One region of the Solibacillus cecembensis genome, then DNA from elsewhere that is predicted to be linked to it. Evidence: a T-box and tRNA genes for the amino acid it is inferred to sense, from the RefSeq annotation. Region 1 holds a T-box; the other holds one or more tRNA genes.
The links. The T-box of region 1 lies ahead of trpS (tryptophan--tRNA ligase). A T-box ahead of a tRNA ligase gene usually reads a tRNA of that ligase, here a tRNA-Trp.
Positions count from the first base shown of each region.

Region 2: it has a tRNA-Trp gene. The T-box ahead of trpS (tryptophan--tRNA ligase) is inferred to sense a tRNA for this amino acid. The anticodon was not compared.

Region 1 covers NZ_JBNNMF010000013.1:92,392-102,710, reverse strand. Annotated here, with positions in the region: gene pepF (oligoendopeptidase F) at 1-1,734, opposite strand, end outside; gene ACQKIH_RS13020 (competence protein CoiA) at 1,797-2,927, opposite strand; gene mecA (adaptor protein MecA) at 3,148-3,795, opposite strand; gene spxA (transcriptional regulator SpxA) at 4,207-4,605, opposite strand; T-box leader at 5,174-5,392, shown strand; gene trpS (tryptophan--tRNA ligase) at 5,452-6,441, shown strand; gene fabF (beta-ketoacyl-ACP synthase II) at 6,705-7,949, opposite strand; gene ACQKIH_RS12995 (beta-ketoacyl-ACP synthase III) at 8,011-8,946, opposite strand; gene ACQKIH_RS12990 (YjzD family protein) at 10,109-10,306, shown strand.
Region 2 covers NZ_JBNNMF010000028.1:39,454-49,772, forward strand. Annotated here, with positions in the region: gene ACQKIH_RS19480 (B3/B4 domain-containing protein) at 1-424, shown strand, start outside; gene ACQKIH_RS19485 (hypothetical protein) at 437-946, shown strand; gene ACQKIH_RS19490 (S66 peptidase family protein) at 1,396-2,307, opposite strand; gene nagB (glucosamine-6-phosphate deaminase) at 2,405-3,118, opposite strand; gene ACQKIH_RS19500 (ABC transporter substrate-binding protein) at 3,559-4,548, shown strand; gene ACQKIH_RS19505 (FecCD family ABC transporter permease) at 4,564-5,553, shown strand; gene ACQKIH_RS19510 (ABC transporter ATP-binding protein) at 5,553-6,335, shown strand; gene ACQKIH_RS19515 (pyridoxamine 5'-phosphate oxidase family protein) at 6,346-6,843, shown strand; gene rlmN (dual-specificity RNA methyltransferase RlmN) at 7,160-8,227, opposite strand; tRNA gene ACQKIH_RS19525 (tRNA-Leu) at 8,673-8,754, opposite strand; tRNA gene ACQKIH_RS19530 (tRNA-Cys) at 8,804-8,877, opposite strand; tRNA gene ACQKIH_RS19535 (tRNA-Gly) at 8,897-8,971, opposite strand; tRNA gene ACQKIH_RS19540 (tRNA-Gln) at 8,979-9,053, opposite strand; tRNA gene ACQKIH_RS19545 (tRNA-His) at 9,082-9,157, opposite strand; tRNA gene ACQKIH_RS19550 (tRNA-His) at 9,199-9,274, opposite strand; tRNA gene ACQKIH_RS19555 (tRNA-Trp) at 9,307-9,380, opposite strand; tRNA gene ACQKIH_RS19560 (tRNA-Tyr) at 9,392-9,475, opposite strand; tRNA gene ACQKIH_RS19565 (tRNA-Thr) at 9,482-9,557, opposite strand; tRNA gene ACQKIH_RS19570 (tRNA-Phe) at 9,576-9,651, opposite strand; tRNA gene ACQKIH_RS19575 (tRNA-Asp) at 9,674-9,749, opposite strand; tRNA gene ACQKIH_RS19580 (tRNA-Met) at 9,754-9,828, opposite strand; tRNA gene ACQKIH_RS19585 (tRNA-Val) at 9,846-9,921, opposite strand; tRNA gene ACQKIH_RS19590 (tRNA-Glu) at 9,946-10,020, opposite strand; tRNA gene ACQKIH_RS19595 (tRNA-Ser) at 10,040-10,131, opposite strand; tRNA gene ACQKIH_RS19600 (tRNA-Asn) at 10,140-10,214, opposite strand; partial or broken rRNA gene rrf (5S ribosomal RNA) at 10,229-10,319, opposite strand, start outside.

The DNA of each region.
Region 1 (10,319 bases):
AGGTGATTCCATATCAACACCTGCTGCTTTTAACACTTCAATTGGGAAATCTGAGCAACCTGCTTTTAGGAAATTGTTAATATAACGATCTACAGCTGGCTGACCTTCTTCTAAAATTTGCTTACTTAATGCTGTCGCTGCTGATTGACCTGTCGCATATTGGTAAACATAATGATTGTAATAGAAATGTGGAATTCTCGCCCATTCTAAACCAATTTCTTCATCCACTGTTATATCATCACCAAAGTACTGTTTGTTTAAGTTGTAATATATATCCGTTAACTTTTCTGCTGTTAACGCCTCACCCTTTCGGTCCATTTCGTGAATCATATGCTCGAATTCAGCAAACATTGTTTGACGGAAAACAGTACCGCGGAAACCATCTAACCATTGATTTAATAAGTAAATTTTTTGCTTATCATCATCTAACGTTTTCATTAAGTAGTCAAATAATAATTCTTCATTACATGTTGAAGCTACTTCTGCAACAAAAATTGAATAGTCAGCGTACGGATAAGGTTGGTTTGCACGTGAATAGAAACTGTGCATACTGTGACCGAATTCATGCGCTAATGTGTACAGGTTGTTGACATTGTTTTGCCAGTTCATTAACACATATGGATTCGTTCCAAATGTACCTGATGAATAAGCACCACTTCGTTTCCCTTTGTTTTCTAAAACATCTACCCAACGAGAATCTAAGCCCTTTTGAACGCTGTCTTGATATTCTTTACCCAGCGGCGCAAAGCTATCTACCATCATTTTCTTGGCTTCATCATACGTGACTTCCATCTTTACTTCTTTAACAAGTGGTGTAAATAAATCATACATATGCAACTCATCCACACCTAATACTTTTTTACGCAATGCAATGTAACGATGCACTACTGGCAAGAAGTCATGAATCGTCGAAATTAATTGATCATATACTTTTTCCGGAATAAAGTTATTACTTAATGCAGCTTGACGGGCTGATTCGTAATTGCGAATTTTTGCATCGGCATTATGCGCTTTTACATTTCCAGATAACGTCGTGGCAAATGTGTTTTTAAATTGACCATATACTTGATACATTGCCTTAAATGCCGCTTCACGCACATCACGATTATCACTTTCTAACATTGTGATATAGTTCCCATGCGTTAATTGAACCTCTTCCCCATCCTCATTTTTAATGATTGGGAATTCTAAATCAGCATTGTTTAACGCGCTGAATGTCGTACCTGATGCAGAAGACACTTCAGATAGCTGTGCAAGTAATTCTTCCTTTTCTGCCGATAGTACATGCGGGCGTCCTAAATTTAGTTCTTTTAAGCTTTGTTTATACAGTTCTAGTGGCTCATAGCTCGCTACATAGCTGTCCAATGTCGCCTCATCTAACGCTAAAATTTCTGGCGTAATAAATGACCATGTGGCACCCATTTTTGCTGCTACCGAACGAATACGACCGTCTAAATCTTGATATTGACTGTTTGTTGTATCTTGATCGTGCTTCAAATGAGAGTAAACATATAATTTATGAAGACGCTCCATTAATTGATTGCTAAATTGCAACGTATTATATAAACTTTCAGCGCTGTCAGCTACTTTTCCTTTAAAATTGGCCGCTTGCTCTGATAATTTTTCTACTTCTTTTAATTCTACTTCCCAAGCATCATCTGTTGCAAAAATCGTTGATAAATCCCACGTTAAATGCTCAGGTACCTCGTTACGTGTTAATACTTTTTTAGACATTCGGTATTTCCCCCATCCTTATTGTTACGATATTCGAAATTATAAATCTATTTTAATCAATTTTAAACAGGAATTGCAAATAATTCCTCGTACAAAATTGTAAATAGTTGTTCGGGTGTTACTTTACTCTGAACCGTTTCAATTGCTAACTTTCTTAACACCATTAAATATCGCGTTACCCCCTTTGGCAAATTGACATGTGCTTGCATTTTTGCCCATTCTAAAAAATATGGAATCGCCTTCAAATGAAAGGTTTGCGGTGTTAATTGGTGACGTTCCATAAAGTAAAAAAGTTGGAGTTGCCATTCTACACAAAAAATATCGGATTGTTCATTATTTGATAATGGAATCCCAATAAAATTCGGCAAATTAGATACAGTTAACTTCAGTTCATAAATCGCACGCAATAAGCGATCATTCACCCCTTTCTTACTGAGGTGAAGCCTTGTATGCAAAAAATGGAGTCGATACGCAGCAAACTTGGTAAGCATTATTTTAAATTGATTTTCGGATATCTTTTTAGGAACAAAAAACGGGAAAATTTGCTTCATTAGAGAAATGGATTGAACATAACCAAAATATTGCTGACCATGAATAGGAAATAAATTGCTTATATAAAAAAATGTACGACTATGTACATCATAGCTTAGTAAATATTTCTGATTTTTATACATTTGAATATATTGCGCATTCGTATGATTAATCGAAAGTTTCGTTAAACCCTGGGATTTAAATTTATCATTAGGTGTTTGAATAATCCAAACGGGCATAATTTGAACGTCTTTATAACCTTCTGTACGCTTTTGGAAATGTTGTGGGGAAAGGCGGCTACATTGAAATTCAATCGCATATTTTTGTATGCCTTTTGTTATCAGTAAATCGGGTCGTTGTTGAATTAAGGGTAAATATGGTTCTAGTACAGGCTGCAATTGCAGTTGTTGAAAAAGCTCTTGTAAATGTTGCTTTCCTAACAAGTGGGCATAGGACTCCCCTTCTGAAAATAACGCATCACAATCACTTTTCTTAACATGAGCAAAATGAGGGATTTTAATTTGACCCACTTTTAAGATGAGCAAAGCTTTACATTGCGGGCAATAAAATTGAGCCGTTTTCTTCAATTCTTGTAATTGTTCTTGAGGTGTCGATCCATTTAGTTGATAAAGTTGTTGTTGTACAGTTAATGCGACGAGCATAATACACCTCCCTATGTATCATCGTAGCGACTTTACCAATGTATTTCAACTTACGAAATGTTACTGTTGGCAAACTTTCATTTTGAATCCTTATTTTTATAGAAAAATCAATTTTGCGCAGTCCATATGTAGCTACTCCCGGCATAAAAACACGCAAAAATACCGCTTTGAAATGAATCAAAACGGCACTTGCTTGCTTATTGACAACGGAAGCTTGATTTTAGAAAAAACTCATAATCGTTTCGAAACAATCTTCCGAAATAATCACTTCTCCATACTCTTCCAATCTATGAATTGTCATTTTAGATGATGATAAATATTCACTGCATAATGCAATAATATTTTTTGCTTCCTGCTGATCTAAATCGAGTAAATCCACAAATAAATAATAGTATCCTTCACATTGATACAGCGCGGATTTAACACCCAATAAGGATGCACGTCTTGCAAGCGGTACTAACTCATCAATATCCTTAAAACGGAATCGTGCATTTTCAATTGGTTCCTCTTCTTTATTTGATTTGCCAAGAGAATTAAAAAGCGCTTCTTCCATATCTGTTAATTGGTCTGCTATATCATGACTTTCTTCAAAAGGGCCTACCATTGATGAAGCATCGGAATCATTATTGACAGATGCACGTGTCACTACAACTTCCAACCCGACTTCAGATGCATTTATGTGAATCCAAATAGGACCATCTAAATCAAAGTAATCTTCCGTATTAACCTCGCCAATAACGTCCCAGAAAAGTTCTTCCCCTTTTGCACGATTATACCAAATCTCCTCACGACTATAGCCGCGATCCTCGATATCACTATACGTAATAAAAAGTTTTAACGTATTTTCATTAATGCGTTCGATGTCCATTAGACTTCAACTCCTTTCACAGTCAATCATAAAACTATACAATATATTCTCAATTTCACGTCCGTAAAATTGCGTTCAGTGAGTGGTTTCTACTGAACAGAATTAACCAAATTTATTTCACTTAAAGTGCAATGTAAATCCATGTTGCTTTACAAATTTTAAGCTAAATACCCTATTTTACAGTAGTAGGATATCTATAACTCTATTGTATGATGGATTGCCTTAAAATGAAAAGGAAAAACATTGTTGAACCAAAATTATTTGAATACTTGAAATTGTATTGTACCTTTACGCTGAAATCAAGGCACAAACCTCCCACTTCCATCATTTGGGGAATTAGACTGTTTACGCAGATAAAAAAAGATGTTACAGCAGCAAATTTGCATGAGTAACATCTATCATAAAATGTATTTAGTTAACCATTCGTTGCGCTTCTTGTAGTTGGTAAGCACGTACTTTACGAGGTAGGAATCGACGAATTTCGTCTTCGTTATAGCCTACTTGTAAACGTTTTTTATCTAAAATAATCGGACGACGTAATAATCCTGGATATTCTTGAATAAGCTCATATAATCGTTGCAGAGGTAAATTTTCTACATCTACATTTAGTTTTTGGAAGATTTTTGATCTCGTCGAAATAATTTCATCTGTACCATCTTCTGTCATACTTAAAATTTCTTTGATTTCACTAATTGTAAGTGGTTCAGAAAAAATGTTACGTTCTGTATACGAGATATCATGCTCTTCTAACCATGCTTTCGCTTTTCGACATGAAGTACAACTTGGTGAAGTAAATAATGTTACTAACATTGTCTCACTCCCTCTCCTCATTAAATCAATTACACCGAGGCATAATTGCGTCCAGATTTTTTCGAGTATACCCGAAAAAATCCCCATAAAAATCTGTGACATCCGCCTGAGGCTATAATTTACTTCGTTAAGCGGGTAAAAACGCTTGAATGATGCAAATTAGAATGTGGACGATTTAATCGTTAATTTAGAATTAATTTAATTTAATACTATGCTTTTATTATACAGGAAAAGGCATCGTTTGAATATACATTGTCAACAAATAATCGCTGCTTTCCGCAAAAAAAATATGCACATTTTTTCTCTAAAAAGACCATTTCCTATAATAATTATGTGTTCCCTTTAAAAACTACCCAAAAGATGGTTTACTTAAACGTACATTGCCCCTATTTTTTTCTCAATTATGAAAAATAATTGAGAAAAAACACATTACAAACTAATCACCATAAAAAAGGTTTTTAATAATATTACTATGACCATATCTCACGTTTTTTATTCAAATTTTTTTAACACCCTAATAATATTTGCAATTTTTCTATTAAGTACGATATAATCATTTCCAATATTATAAAAAACGAAGACGAAGAGTAGTACATTTAATTCAGAATGCTTAGAGAATCTGTGGACGGTGCAAACAGATCATTCATTAAATGGAATGGACTTCCGAGTTAGCTTTATGAACCTTTTACTCAGTAGTAAAGCTCGAGCCTTCACGTTACGAAGAAGAGTGGCCAATTTTTTTGGCAAGCTGGGTGGTACCGCGGATTTTACATCATTCGTCCCTTCTATTTTATATAGAGGACGCATGATGTTTTTATTTTGTCCAAATTCGAGGAGGTATTTTTTATGAAAACCATTTTTTCAGGCGTACAGCCAACAGGAACGATTACATTAGGGAACTACATCGGTGCAATTAAGCAATTCCCTGCATTACAAGACGAGGGCAATGCAATTTATTGCATCGTTGACCAACATGCGATTACCGTTCCACAAGATCGTTTAGAGTTGCGTAAAAACATTCGTTCATTAGCTGCGATGTATATTGCTGTAGGGATTGATCCAGCTAAATCAACATTATTCATACAATCCGAAGTACCTGCACATGCTCAAGCAGGTTGGATTTTACAATGTGTCGCATCAATCGGTGAATTGGAGCGCATGACACAATTTAAAGATAAATCACACGGAAAAGAATCCGTATCCGCAGCACTTCTAACTTACCCACCGTTAATGGCTGCTGATATTCTTTTATACAATACCGATATCGTGCCCGTTGGAGATGATCAAAAACAACATATCGAATTAACGCGTGACTTAGCTGAACGCTTTAACAAACGTTACAATGATGTGTTAACGATTCCAGATATTCAATTACCAAAAGAAGGCGCTCGCATTAAATCATTGCAAGAGCCTACGAAAAAAATGTCAAAATCAGATCCAAATACAAAGGCAACTATCCGCCTACTTGATACACCGAAAGAAATTGAGAAGAAAATTAAATCAGCAGTGACGGATTCAGAAGGTATTGTCAAATTCGACGTTGAAAATAAACCAGGTGTTGCCAATTTATTAACAATCGAATCTGCCTTATCAGGTATTTCCATCGCGCAATTAGAAAAGAAATACGAAGGTAAAGGCTATGGTGATTTTAAAGCAGGTGTTGCCGAAGCGGTTATCACTCATTTAACACCTATTCAAGATTGTTATAACGAATTAATCGACTCACCAGAACTTGACGCAATTTTAGATGAAGGTGCTGTAAAAGCAAATGCAATTGCTTCAAAAACGCTTAAGAAAATGGAGAACGCGATGGGGTTAGGGCGAAAACGACGATAAACATAATCCCTAAAGTACCAATTGCTAAATAAATTTCCGCACTATTTAGTATGTACAACATGACAGCACGCCATGAATAACCAAGCGTACGGTAATTTAAATACAAAATGATATTACTAATAGATATAACACAAATTCCATAACAAAATAAAAATAAGACAAAGCGTGCGATTGACACCATCCTTTGTACAACTATACGAAAAAACAACGTGCGTCATGACTGCGCACGTTGTTTTTCGTTTTAAGAACTTTTTTCTTAGAAATTAAGCCTCAGTATATTTTTTGAATAATAGACAAGCGTTATGACCACCAAAGCCTAAAGAATTGCTTAATGCGAAGTCAATCGATGCTTTTCGTGCTTCATTTGGAACATAATCTAAATCACAATCTGGATCTGGATCATGTAAGTTCATTGTCGGTGGTAATATACCTTCTTTTAACGCCATTAACGTAAAGATTGCCTCAATACCGCCAGCTGCACCTAATAAATGGCCTGTTACACTTTTAGTTGAGCTCATCGCCAATTGGTAAGCATGCTCACCAAATACAGTCTTCACCGCTTGTGTTTCAAATAAATCATTATACGGTGTACTTGTACCGTGAGCATTAATATAGCCAACTTGTTCTGGAGCAACGTTGGCATCATTTAACGCCATCGCCATTGCACGTGCAGCACCTTCACCGTTTGGAGCTGGCGCCGTAATATGGTGGGCATCGCCTGTTGAACCATAGCCTACTACTTCACCATAAATCTTTGCCCCGCGCGCTTTTGCATGCTCTAGCTCTTCTAAAATTAAAATCCCTGCACCTTCACCAATAACGAAGCCATCACGATTTTTATCAAATGGACGAGAAGCGGTGTTCGCATCTGGATTTAATGATAATGCTGTGTTTGAACAAAAACCAGCAATCGCCATCGTTACAATCGGCGCTTCTGCCCCACCCGTAATCATGACATCCGCATCGCCGCGTTCAATAACTTTAAACGCATCACCGATTGAATTCGTACCAGATGCACAAGCTGTTACAGAGCAAGAGTTCACACCTTTTGCGCCAAGATAAATCGATACTTGACCAGATGCCATATCCGGTATCATCATTGGTACAAAGAACGGACTAACACGACGTACACCGCGCTCTTGGAATGTTAGGAATTGCTGTTCATGTGTCTCCATTCCACCAATTCCTGAACCAATCCAAACGCCAACTCGTGGAGCCATTTCGTCAGTAATCGTTAAATCTGCATCTTTTGCTGCCATCATGGACGCTGCAAGTGCGTAATGCGTGAAGCGATCCATTTTACGCGCTTCTTTTTTCTCAATATAATCTTCTATATTAAAGTCTGTTACTTCTGCTGCAACTGAAACAGGAAATTTACTCGTATCAACACGTGTTAATGGACCTACACCTGACTTACCTGCTATTACATTTTCCCATGCTTGTTCGGCACTATTCCCAACTGGTGTTACAGCGCCAATTCCCGTCACAACTACTCGTCTTTTTTCCATCATTCAATTCTCCCTTTTACTTGATGATTTATTCAAGTTTGATTTATTCTACGTTTACTACTTATTTACCCCACTTCATTGCTAAGGCACCCCATGTGAGGCCTCCGCCAAAACCGACTAGGACAATGATATCATCATCTTTTATTTTCCCTGCTTCAAGATCATCTACAATCGAAATCCCGATTGATGCAGCAGAAGTATTGCCGTACTTTTGAATGGTTTTAGACATTTTTTCTTCTGGTAAACCTAGACGTTCACGTGCGGCTTCCATAATACGAATATTCGCTTGATGCGGCACTAAATAATCAACATCTTCTTTTGTCAGCCCAGCTTTTTCAATAACACTTAAAGCCGATTCCCCCATTTGACGAACGGCAAACTTAAATACTTCGCGTCCATTCATATACACATGTTGTTTTTCATCCAATTTTAAATGTTTTCCGCCCGTGCCATCTGCGCCAAGCTCAAAAGATAAAATCCCTCTACCTTCTGATACTTTCCCAATTACCGCTGCACTAGCCCCATCACCAAATAAGATAGCTGTATTACGGTCAGTCCAATCGATATTCTTCGTTAACTTCTCAACACCTACTACTAATATATAGTCATAGCTATTACTGTTAATGAACTGTTGAGCAATGGTCGTTGCATAAATAAATCCAGAGCAAGCTGCTGAAATATCCATCGCACCCCCATTAGATGCGCCTAAACGTTCTTGAATTTGGCATGCAACACTTGGAAAGTTTTGATCTTGCGTAACAGTCGCCACGATAATTAATCCAACTTGCTCAGCAGTAATCCCTGCATTTTCTAACGCATTTACCGCTGCTTTATATGCTAAATCAGATGTTTCTTCATTTTCTGCAATATGACGCTGTTCAATTCCAGTTCGAGAACGAATCCACTCATCTGATGTATCTAATATTTTTTCAAAATCAGCATTTGTCATTATTTTCTCTGGTACGTATTTCCCAATTCCAATAATCCCTGCATTCATTTTGTATCCCCCTTGGTTTTCAATCCCATTTCACCTTTATTTATACCACTAACGTTTAGTATCTGGTACTAATTATAGACCATAACTTTTCTGAAAACAAGAACAAATACGCTAACGCATCTTTGACACACTATCCGAGTAGAATAATTCGGTCGGGTCCTTTTTTCGCCTCATGCTCATCACCGTTCTATTTGGCTTATTCCTCATAACTACAGAGACCCAAAAGTTTTATACTTTCTTATCTTTTAAAGATTTTTTTGATTATATAAGATCAACAAAAGAATCTATCCTTGTGATGTAAGTTTTCTAATAAAACTTCTAATAAAGTATGCGCTAGTTTAGGCTGGCTAAGCACATGAGGCGCACAGCTTTGTTGCACAAATCTATACGACTCATCTTTGTGCTTTGTGCAAGGCCAGCCTTTATAACGTTTTTCCTACTGAAGCTTCCTAGTTTTATTGCGCCGCTTCCGTGGGAGGCGGCGTCAACCTCAATAGATTTTTATCCCATTAGGAAAAGTATATCCCACTTTTTTTGGCTATTGAGGAGCAAAAATCATACAAACTTTGTGCAAAGTTGAACCTTTGAAGTGGCAAAAAGATTCTATAAAGGTGGGGGCAGACGGCATGTTTTGCAGTCTCAACGGTATTATAGGAATAAATTTTATTATCGAGCGCATATTTCAATAAAGAGATTGAATAGCTGAAACTAACTTCATATTCAAAAAAATGATTAGGAATTGTATTGGGACAAACTTGAATAGAAGGAGTTGATTGGAATGGAGGGGAGGCGACTCCTACGGGAACAGCACGTGCGGAAAATCCACTTATTTCGAGACACCTCTCGAAATAAGTTAGTTGGAGCCGTGCCCGTGGAAAGCGTCCGGACTGGAATGGAAATCAACTCCCCATTTTTCAGAGGGAATTTTAAATGATAGATTCTTTAATTAATTATATATAGATCAAGGGGAAGTTTGCGCATTATGAATTAGATTCCCTATAGAAGTTTAATTTCTCGAAAAAATACTTCCCACGTATCAAAAATATTTGACAACTTACCGAATTGTTCGATTCTCTATTTTATTTTTGAGCGAGCTTATGGTATGATATTGAGGATGTAATTCTATAATAAATATTTAAATAAGTTCAATGAGGTGAATTTGATGCAATATATCGTTACTTTCTTTTGGTCATTTTTATTAGTGTCTATGCTAAACTATGTAGTAAGCTCTGTATTAAATGTTGAGTTTAACTTCCTAAACGGTGCTATTATTTCATTAGCATTCAGTGTTTTAGTATTTGTTATCGCAGCAGTTATTCCAAACGAATCAACTCCAGAGTTCGAAGCAGAACAACACTAATTAGAAAAGACAT
Region 2 (10,319 bases), on a different contig from region 1:
CGCAAAGCAAAATTATTTAACCCCTTTTCATTCGGCTGTTGATTTGAATAATTTCTTTTCATTGCAATATGAAATTCCAATTGGTATTTACGATGTGGCGAATATTCAAGGTCAAATCGAAATCGCACTAGGGGATGAAAATACAGGCTATGAAGGGTTGAATGGTCGGTACAATGCATTAACAAACATTCTTTACTCAAAAGATGAGCTAGGCGCTTTTGGCAGTCCGTTTGTAGATTCAAGTCGCACAGCGGTTACCGAAAAAACAACGGATGCGCTGCAAATATTTTATTTACGTCCTTCATTATCTGCCGATGAATGTGAGCAATTGCTTGCATCAGCTGGTAAAATGTTTACACAAGTAAATGGCGGGGATTTTAAAGTCTCTCTGCTATCCATTCACAACCAATCAATTACATATTAAGGAGTGATTTAGATGGCAATTAATTTAGCAGAAGCTGTAAAGTTAAAAAGTATTTTAACGAAAAAGATTCAAGAATTGACTTCCTCTGTTCACCAAGTGTCTCATACGATTATTGAAAAAGGGGAACAGCCTGTTAAACCTGAATATTCGCTTGAAATGATCGAAGCAGAGCTAAAGGATATTCGAAAAGATTCTCGTAAGCTAGATGCTCTTATTTATCGTGCAAACATTGACAATACGATTTCATTCAAAGATGAGGTCATGCCTGTTGTAGAAGCCATTGAACTCGCGATACAATTACGTGCAGAAGCGGCTTTTTGCAAGCAGCTTGGGATGTCTGAAAAAGAATCCTATTATCACAGCTCTGGTGAAACAGTTCTTTATAATGTTGCACTCTTTGACCCAACGCACTATCGCAATCAATCAAATGAACTTGAAAAAGAAGCGCATCGTTTATCCAACTTAATTAATGCAAAAAACTATCAAGTTGAAATTGAATTTGATGATAGCAAATATTTTTAAACTTTTTTCAGCAGTTGTTTGGACAACTGCTGAAAAAAGTTAAACCTCCGGTGGATGTCACAGAATCGGAAAAGAGTTCTTTTAAGGATGTTAGCCTAAGTACGTCGCATCCATGCGACAACGGCTAACTGACCTGCATCGTGCAGGCCTAAGCACAAAGCCGATTCTAGACGCAATTATGCCGAGGCATAATTATTAATTCCTACTCGGTGCGGTGAGACTCCAAACCGAGAAATAACGAGTGTATCCTTTGCCTTTCAAGCAAAACTAGCTGAGAAAACCAATTACTTTTTAACATTTACCGCTGTTACCTTTTACCAATGACCAACTATTGTAAAAGCAAACAACAATTAGATGATGATTTTCCTTTTACACTCGTTATTGAGAAGGACCTACCACACACTGTGAGGTAGGTCCTTTCTTATGTGCTAAATAGGAAAAATTAAGAGTTATTCTACACCAGGTAATATGCGCAATGTTTTTTCATTAGCATCTAATATGACATCTACACCGAGTGGGATTCCTATATTTGGTTCACAGTGACCGATTTGGAAGCCTGCTAAAGCCGGTTTGTTCAGCGGTTTTAAATAATGCGCTAACAATTGGATAACATCTTCCTCTGTTTCAGTTGGATTGGGCAGTTTAAAATTCCCAATAACAAATCCAGCAACTTGCTCGAGCTTTCTTGCTAAACGCAAATGGTTCAACATCCCGTCAATTTGCTCCAATGACTCCCCAATATCTTCTAATAAAAGGATTTTCCCGCGCATATCTGGTTCAAACTTCGTACCTATCGTACTAACAATACGATTTAAGTTACCACCTATCATTTCGCCTCTAACCGTGCCCTCAACAATGGTACGTAACGGTGAAATTTGTTCATCATACTGAATTTCAATCGGCGTGAAAAGCTGTTGGAACATTTTTTTCGATAATGTATCTAACTCCCCTTTAGAGCGAGCTAACATCGGTCCGTGGAATGTTACTAAGTTTGCATAGTCATTGACCGCTGTATGTAGAAGTGTCACATCTGAAAAGCCCCAAATAATTTTCGGATTTTCTTCAATTAATGGGTAGCTAATTTTATCAATAATTCGACCTAAGCCGTAACCACCTTTTACGCAAAAAATGGCCTTCACTTCTGGATCTTGAATCATCGCATGTAAATCTTGTACACGCTCTGCATCCGTACCCGCTAAATAGCCTTCATACGGCTGTATCGTATTTCCTAGCTTATAGCGTAATCCTAATTCATCTAAAAATGCTAATTGTTGCCCAAGACTATCCATATTTAAAGGGCTGCTGAGTGCAACAAGCCCTACAGTATCCCCATTTTGTAATCTGGCAGGACGAATTTTCATAATGATTGCCTCCTTTTACTTTCATGGCTATTGTATCATAGTTAAATAATCGAATAAGAAAAGGAGTGCATATTGAGGCACTCCTTTTTCACTGTTATTATTTTACGCCTGTATAAATGACAGTCACATCTTTATGATTGTGTAACGCGCTTGCTGGGAAGTCCGTTGTGATCTCACCACTGTGTAAACGTTCATACGCTTCTTGCTTTGATGCACCTGAAATTAAAAGCACTACTTTTTTGGCATTCATGATTGTTTGAATCCCCATCGTAATTGCATGTGTTGGAACATCATCAATTGAATCAAAATAAATTTGATTGGCCTCACGTGTTGATTGTGTGAGTTCGACCACATTTGTCCCTAACTCAAACGCTGTGCCCGGCTCATTAAATCCGATATGACCATTCACACCAATTCCTAATAATTGAATATCAATACCACCCGCAGTAGCAATTGCCGCATCATAATCTGTAGCCGTTTTTTCTATATCCTCTGAACTACCCGCTGGCACATGAATATTTTCACGCTTCATATCGATATGAGCGAATAAATTTTCATCCATAAAGTAATGATAACTCGCTTTATTTTCAGGTGTAATCCCAATATATTCATCTAAGTTAAATGACTTTGCCTCAGCAAATGATAATTCTCCAGCTTCGTACGCCTTTACTAACTCTTTGTATAAGCCTTCAGGTGTACTCCCCGTTGCCATTCCAAAAACACTTGTCTTCACTTGCTTTAATTGCTCTTTAAAAATAGCCGCACCCATTTTGCTCATTTCTTCATAACTTGCCGCTTCAATCCACTTCATATTTGTATTCACACTTGCCATTCATTTCCCTACTCTCTCTTTGCTTTATGTACTTGTTATTGTATTAAAAACGCCGCTTAATCTTTTTTTAATTCCAATATATATTCACTATTTTTTTCCTTTAATATCTACCTTAATTTTATCGGAAATCTACGTATTTCGCTACAAAAAGCTATAACAAAAATTTCTTGAAAAATAATCGCTTCACTGAAAATTATACACTTTATTTCTAAATAGTATAATGCACAAACTTGTCTTTCACTATCCAATAATTCTGTAAATCACAAAAAGTTTTTACTTTTGTCTCGATTATATCTAATAGTTCCTTTCGTAAATTGAACTCTTTGAAAATAATTCTCAATTACATATTGATATTCTCAATTGTCTTTGCTAATATTAATTGATATTGAAAATCATTATCAATTAATGGAGGCGTAATTATGAAAAGGTTTGCAAGTATCAGTATGGTAGCAGCACTTACTTTGGCCCTTTATGGCTGTTCTGAAAATGAAATAGATAATGTGGGATCGGCTGAATCAAATACACAAGAACAACAAACGAAAGAAAATCATGTAAGCACAAACACGTTTGAAGATGGTGTAGACGAAAAAGCTTTCCAAGAAGCTTTAGCCGCTTTTCCTAAAACGGTACCGGGCAAAATTGTTACAACTTCGGTTCCTTTAACAGAAATGCTTCACCTATTAAACATTGTTCCTGTAGGTGTTCCGACTTCAACAAATCCAATTCCAACTGATTTTGACTCTGTTACTCGAGTAGGTTCACCAATGGCTCCAGATTTAGAAGTCATTTCAAATCTACAAACCGAATTAATTGTCGGTGCTGCATCATTACAAGAATCGCTTGATAAAGCTTTAGAAGGTATGAATTTACCTACAGCTTATTTACCAACTGATTCATATGAAGACTTAAAATTAAGCTTTAAAGTTTTAGGTACATATTTCGGCAAGGAAAAAGAAATGAATGAAATTATGCAAACAATTGTAGCTAAAGAGCAAGAATTAGAAAAACAAGCTGCTGGTAAAGAACTGCCTTCTGTTATGTTAGTAATTGGTACATCGGATTCATTTATGGTAATGAACGATAAATCTTATTTAGGTAGCCTAGTAGAGCGTCTCGGCGCAGAAAATATCGCGACATCTATTTTAAAAACAGATTCAACATACTCAACACTTAATTTAGAAGAAATTGTTGTTGCCGATCCTGATATGATTTTTGTGTTAGCTTCAGGTGATCACGGAGCAAATGAAGATAAATTCAAACAGGAAATTGCTAAAAATAGTGCATGGACACAATTATCAGCCTATAAAAATGATAAAATCCACCTCCTTGATTACAGTATTTTCGGGGTGACATCCATTGCGAATGTCGACACAGCATTAACAACAATTGCTGATTATTTCTATCAATAGAATGAGGAAAATTTCATGATAAAGTCAACAAGAAGCCGAGCAATTGTTATCATTACCTTTGTATTAGCACTTCTACTTACAATTGTCTCTATTGGATTTGGAAGCGTACATATTTCTATTCCAGATATTTTAAAAACACTTGTGAATGGCCGTGAAGATGGGATTTTTACGACAATTGTTTGGGATATTCGTCTTCCACGTGTTTTATTAGCACTAATAATTGGAGCCAACATCGCAATTTCAGGCGCATTACTACAAGCCGTTATGGGCAATCCACTTGCAGATCCCGGCCTTACTGGCGTGACAAGTGGTGCCGCTGCATTTGTATTACTTATTATGCTAGCAAAACCAGAATATATACAGCTCGTTCCTATTGCCGCATTTGTTGGTGGCATTATTGCTGCAAGCATTGTATACGCACTTGCATGGCGAAAGTCTGGGATTACCCCAATCACCATTATTTTATCTGGTGTGGCAGTCAATGCCTTATGTGGTGGGATTATTGGCTTTTTATCAATTATGTATAGTGACCGTCTTCCTTCAGCTGTCCAATGGCTAAATGGTAGCCTAGCAGCAAAGGGTCATTCTGCACTTCAAATGATTTATGTATACGCCATTATTGGGTGGATTTTATCAATATTCGCTATTAGAAAAGCAAATATTATCCGTCTAGGAGACCAAGTAGCCGTCAATTTAGGGGAAAATGTAACACGGATTCGTATTGTTCTATCTATTTTAGCTGTATTTTTAGCAGCCATTTCAGTAGCAGCCATCGGGATGATTGGTTTTGTTGGTTTAATTGTTCCGCATATGGCGCGTTTATTAGTTGGCTCAGATTATAAATATATGCTGCCAATGAGTATGGCTATGGGGGCTATCCTTGTATTAGTGGCCGATACAGTCGGGCGAACTTTATTTGCTCCCCTCGATATTCCAGCAGGGATTATTATGGCTATTATTGGTGGTCCTTACTTTTTATACTTAATGAGAAAGAAGGCGTTTTAATGTTACAAATTGAACAGCTTTCCATTCGTTATGAGCAAAAAGAAGTTGTCCATAATTTTTCATTTGATGTTCAAAAAGGAGAAATCTTATCGATCATTGGACCAAATGGCTCAGGTAAATCAACTATTTTAAAAGCCGTTGCCCGCATGCTTCCGTATTGCTCAGGTACGATTACGTTCGACCAAAAAAATATGCGCACTTTAGCATCAAAAGAAATAGCAAAGAAAATGTGTATATTAAGTCAGCGTAATCAAGCCCCTTCTGATATTACGGTTCGAAATTTAGTAGCCTATGGTCGCTATCCACATAAAAAGTGGTTTGAACGGTTAAACGATGAAGATTACGCTATAGTCGATTGGGCACTTGAGAAAACACATTTAACCCATTACCAAGATCAATCCATTGCTACCCTATCTGGTGGCGAATCTCAACGTGCTTGGATTGCCATGGCTTTAGCTCAAAAGCCCGAAATTTTATTACTTGATGAGCCAACAACGTATTTAGATATTGCCCATCAGCATGAAATTTTAGAACTCGTCCGTGAGCTGAATCGTGAAACCGGTTTGACTGTCGTTATGGTGCTTCATGACCTTAATCAAGCATCTAGCTATAGTGATCGAATTGTCGTTGTTAAAGATGGTCACTGCGTACAAAAAGGCACACCTGAGGAAGTAATGACTGAACAGATGATCCAGTCCACATATAAAATGGAGGCAGAAATACAGCATGTCGTTTGGGATACTGCCCCTCGCATTCAATTAAAAAATACCGTAAGAAGTTAGGAGAATGAATATGAAAACAACAATTGATTTAAATCAAATCCGTGCAGACTATGAAGCATTTTTACAACGCAAGAAAAGTATATTATTAAGCTTTGTTACACCAGAAGGTCAACCATTTAGCAGCTCAGCAGCATTTGTCCAAGTAAATAATAAATTTTATGTTTATGTAAGTCATATCGCAGAACATCACCAACTTCTTGAGCAAAACGAAATAATCGATGTATTACTTGTAGCAGATGAAGCAGTTACACAAAACCACTTTGCAACAGAACGAGCTCGCTTTCAATGTGCCCCTAAAAACTTAGGTAATGAAGGACATGAAGAAATATTTGAAGCATTCGATACGGTTCACAGCAAGAAAATGATGCAGTTATTACGCACATTAGATTTCTCCCTCTTTGAACTGACACCATTAAAAGGACGCTATGTTGTAGGCTTCGGAAAAGCATTTGACATTGATTTTGCCGAAGATACATTAACACATGTAGTAATTGATAAAAAGAAATAAGAAGTGAAATGGTAAAAAGCATCGAATCATATGATTCGATGCTTTTTTCTATTAAAACTCTTCGTCATTAATATTAGCTCTATATGGCTTCTACCGTTATGTAAGTATTGCTATAAAAAAGCATATTAATATTTTTGATATTCCACAATTTCCGAAATTAATTAATAGGAACTTTTCGTTTATAGCCATTGTTATTATCATCACAATTCACCAAATTGCAAATTAAGTAGTTCTGTATTCAATTTATCCCGCAATAACGGGCATTAGCACGTCCTACGTGTCAAAACCCCCACTGATTGATTGTTCACTTTATCACTTACTGCTGGGTACCTTTTTTAAGCTGGTTACTTCGTAGCTGTCCACAAGCTGCATCAATATCCGTACCGTGTTCTTGACGAATTTTACAATTGACGCCATTCTTTTTTAACGTATCATAGAAAGCTAACACCGATTCCTGCTCACTTCTTTGATATTGACTATGTTCATCCACCGGGTTGTACGGGATTAAGTTTACATACAATTGGTCTTTAATATCACTGAGAAGTTCAGCAAGTTGTTCCGCTTCCTCTTTATGATCATTTAAATCTTTCAGTAAAATATATTCTATCGTAATTCTACGGTTATTTTTGGCTAAATAATATTTCAGGGATGCCATTAATTTTTCAATCGGCATGGCACGATTTATTTTCATAATACGTGTTCTCAGCTCATTATTTGGTGCATGTAGCGAGATCGCTAAGTTTACAGGGATTGCCGCATCCGTAAATTCATAAATTTTATTAACGATTCCACTTGTCGAAACAGTAATTCTTCTACCTGCAATCGCAAGTCCCTTATGGTCCAGAACAACATTTAAGAAATCTAATAGATTATTGAAGTTATCAAATGGTTCGCCAATTCCCATTACGACGATATGACTTACAAGTTCGTCTTTTTCTAATTGATCGAGATGAAGTTGAACATTCATAATCTGTTCGACAATTTCTCCAGCTGATAAATCGCGACTTTTTGCTAATAATCCGCTCGCACAGAAACTGCAGCCAATGTTACAGCCTACTTGTGTCGTAACACAAACAGATAACCCATATTTATGTCGCATCATGACCGTCTCGATCAAACTACCATCCTGTAATTTAAATAAAAATTTAACCGTTCCGTCTGCGGCTTCTTGCTTAATGTGTTGTGTTAATGTTTGAATCACAAAGTTATCCGCCAATAATTGAACACATTCCGGATTTACCTCCTTCATGTCAGAAAAATCCGTTACACGTTTTCTATAAAGTAAATCCCACACTTGTAATGCTCTAGACGGTTTGTGACCATGTGCTAAAAGCCACTCCTTCAATTGATCTAATGTTAATCCATAAATGGATGGTTTGTTCATAATGCGCCTCTTTCCTTGACCTTAAAAATCACTTTTATTATTAATATTTATACCGTAATAATGGGTAGTATAACTCCCTCGAGCTAGACTTATTTGTAGCAAGAAGCATAAATGGGAGATACACAGTCCTTAATAGCCCGATTGGTTTACTTTATGATCAGGCACCTTTTTACTAATCTAATCATATTACAAATAAGGTTGAAAAAAAAACATTTCAAATTGTAATCGTCAAAATTGGGGACTTTTAGAGAAATTGATATATTCATATTAACTAATAGATCACACTGTATACAAACCTCTTTGAATAACAGCTTGTGTAAAATAAAATCAATTCTTATCGTTTTCTATCGTATTCTCAGGAAATGAAAAAAGCCCATAAACCCCATCATATCAGGGTTTATGAGCTTTTTTAACTTGTTAATCGTAACGTAAATTAACCTAATGATACCGATAGTCGGGGTCGAACCGACACTCCTCACGGAACGCGATTTTGAGTCGCGCGCGTCTGCCAATTCCGCCATACCGGCAAAGCAAAAAAAGGAATAAAAAAAACCGGAATATCCGATTTGAATTATATGGAGGCGGCAACCGGATTTGAACCGGTGGTAGAGGTGTTGCAGACCTGTGCCTTACCACTTGGCTATGCCGCCATATATATATTTGTATTTTTGGAGCGGAAGACGAGGTTCGAACTCGCGACCCCCACCTTGGCAAGGTGGTGTTCTACCACTGAACTACTTCCGCAAAAAAATGGCTGGGGAACCTGGATTCGAACCAGGGCATGACGGAATCAAAATCCGTTGCCTTACCGCTTGGCTATACCCCAATAAAGTTAATATGTATTTCATAAAAAATGGGGCGACTGATGGGAATTGAACCCACGAATGCCGGAATCACAATCCGGTGCGTTAACCACTTCGCCACAACCGCCACTATATTATAAACTTTACGTCTTAAATCTAAATAAAAAATGGGGCGACTGATGGGAATTGAACCCACGAATGCCGGAATCACAATCCGGTGCGTTAACCACTTCGCCACAACCGCCACTATATTATTTTGTTTATTTTTTATTTAATTGGCAGGGGCAGTAGGAATTGAACCCACACTGACGGTTTTGGAGACCGTAGTTCTACCTTTAAACTATGCCCCTGCGATTAAAAATGGTGGTGGGGGACGGATTCGAACCGCCGAACCCTAAGGAGCGGATTTACAGTCCGCCGCGTTTAGCCACTTCGCTACCCCACCGAGTAATGGTGCCGGCGAAAGGAGTCGAACCCTCGACCTACTGATTACAAGTCAGTTGCTCTACCAACTGAGCTACACCGGCAAATTAATTTAGTAAATATGGTGGGTCAGGACGGAATCGAACCGCCGACACTTAGAGCTTCAATCTAATGCTCTACCAACTGAGCTACTGACCCATATTTATGTATAAAATATAAATGGCGGTCCCGACCGGGATCGAACCGGCGATCTCCTGCGTGACAGGCAGGCATGTTAACCGCTACACCACGGGACCATTTTGGTTGCGGGGACAGGACTTGAACCTGTGACCTTCGGGTTATGAGCCCGACGAGCTACCACTGCTCCACCCCGCGATAATACTATTTTTTTATGGTGGAGGATGACGGGCTCGAACCGCCGACCCTCTGCTTGTAAGGCAGATGCTCTCCCAGCTGAGCTAATCCTCCGTGCTGGATACTAAATATATTAAATGGTGACCCGTACGGGATTCGAACCCGTGTTACCGCCGTGAAAGGGCGGTGTCTTAACCGCTTGACCAACGGGCCAATTGAAAATGTTATAGTCTGGCGGAGAGTAAGGGATTTGAACCCTTGATGCAGTGTTACCCGCATACACGATTTCCAATCGTGCTCCTTCGACCTCTCGGACAACTCTCCAAGAAGAATGGCTCCGAAGGTAGGACTCGAACCTACGACCAACCGGTTAACAGCCGGTTGCTCTACCACTGAGCTACTTCGGAATATTACTATGTACGCCTAGCGATGTCCTACTCTCACAGGGGGAAGCCCCCAACTACCATCGGCGCTAAAGAGCTTAACTTCCGTGTTCGGTATGGGAACGGGTG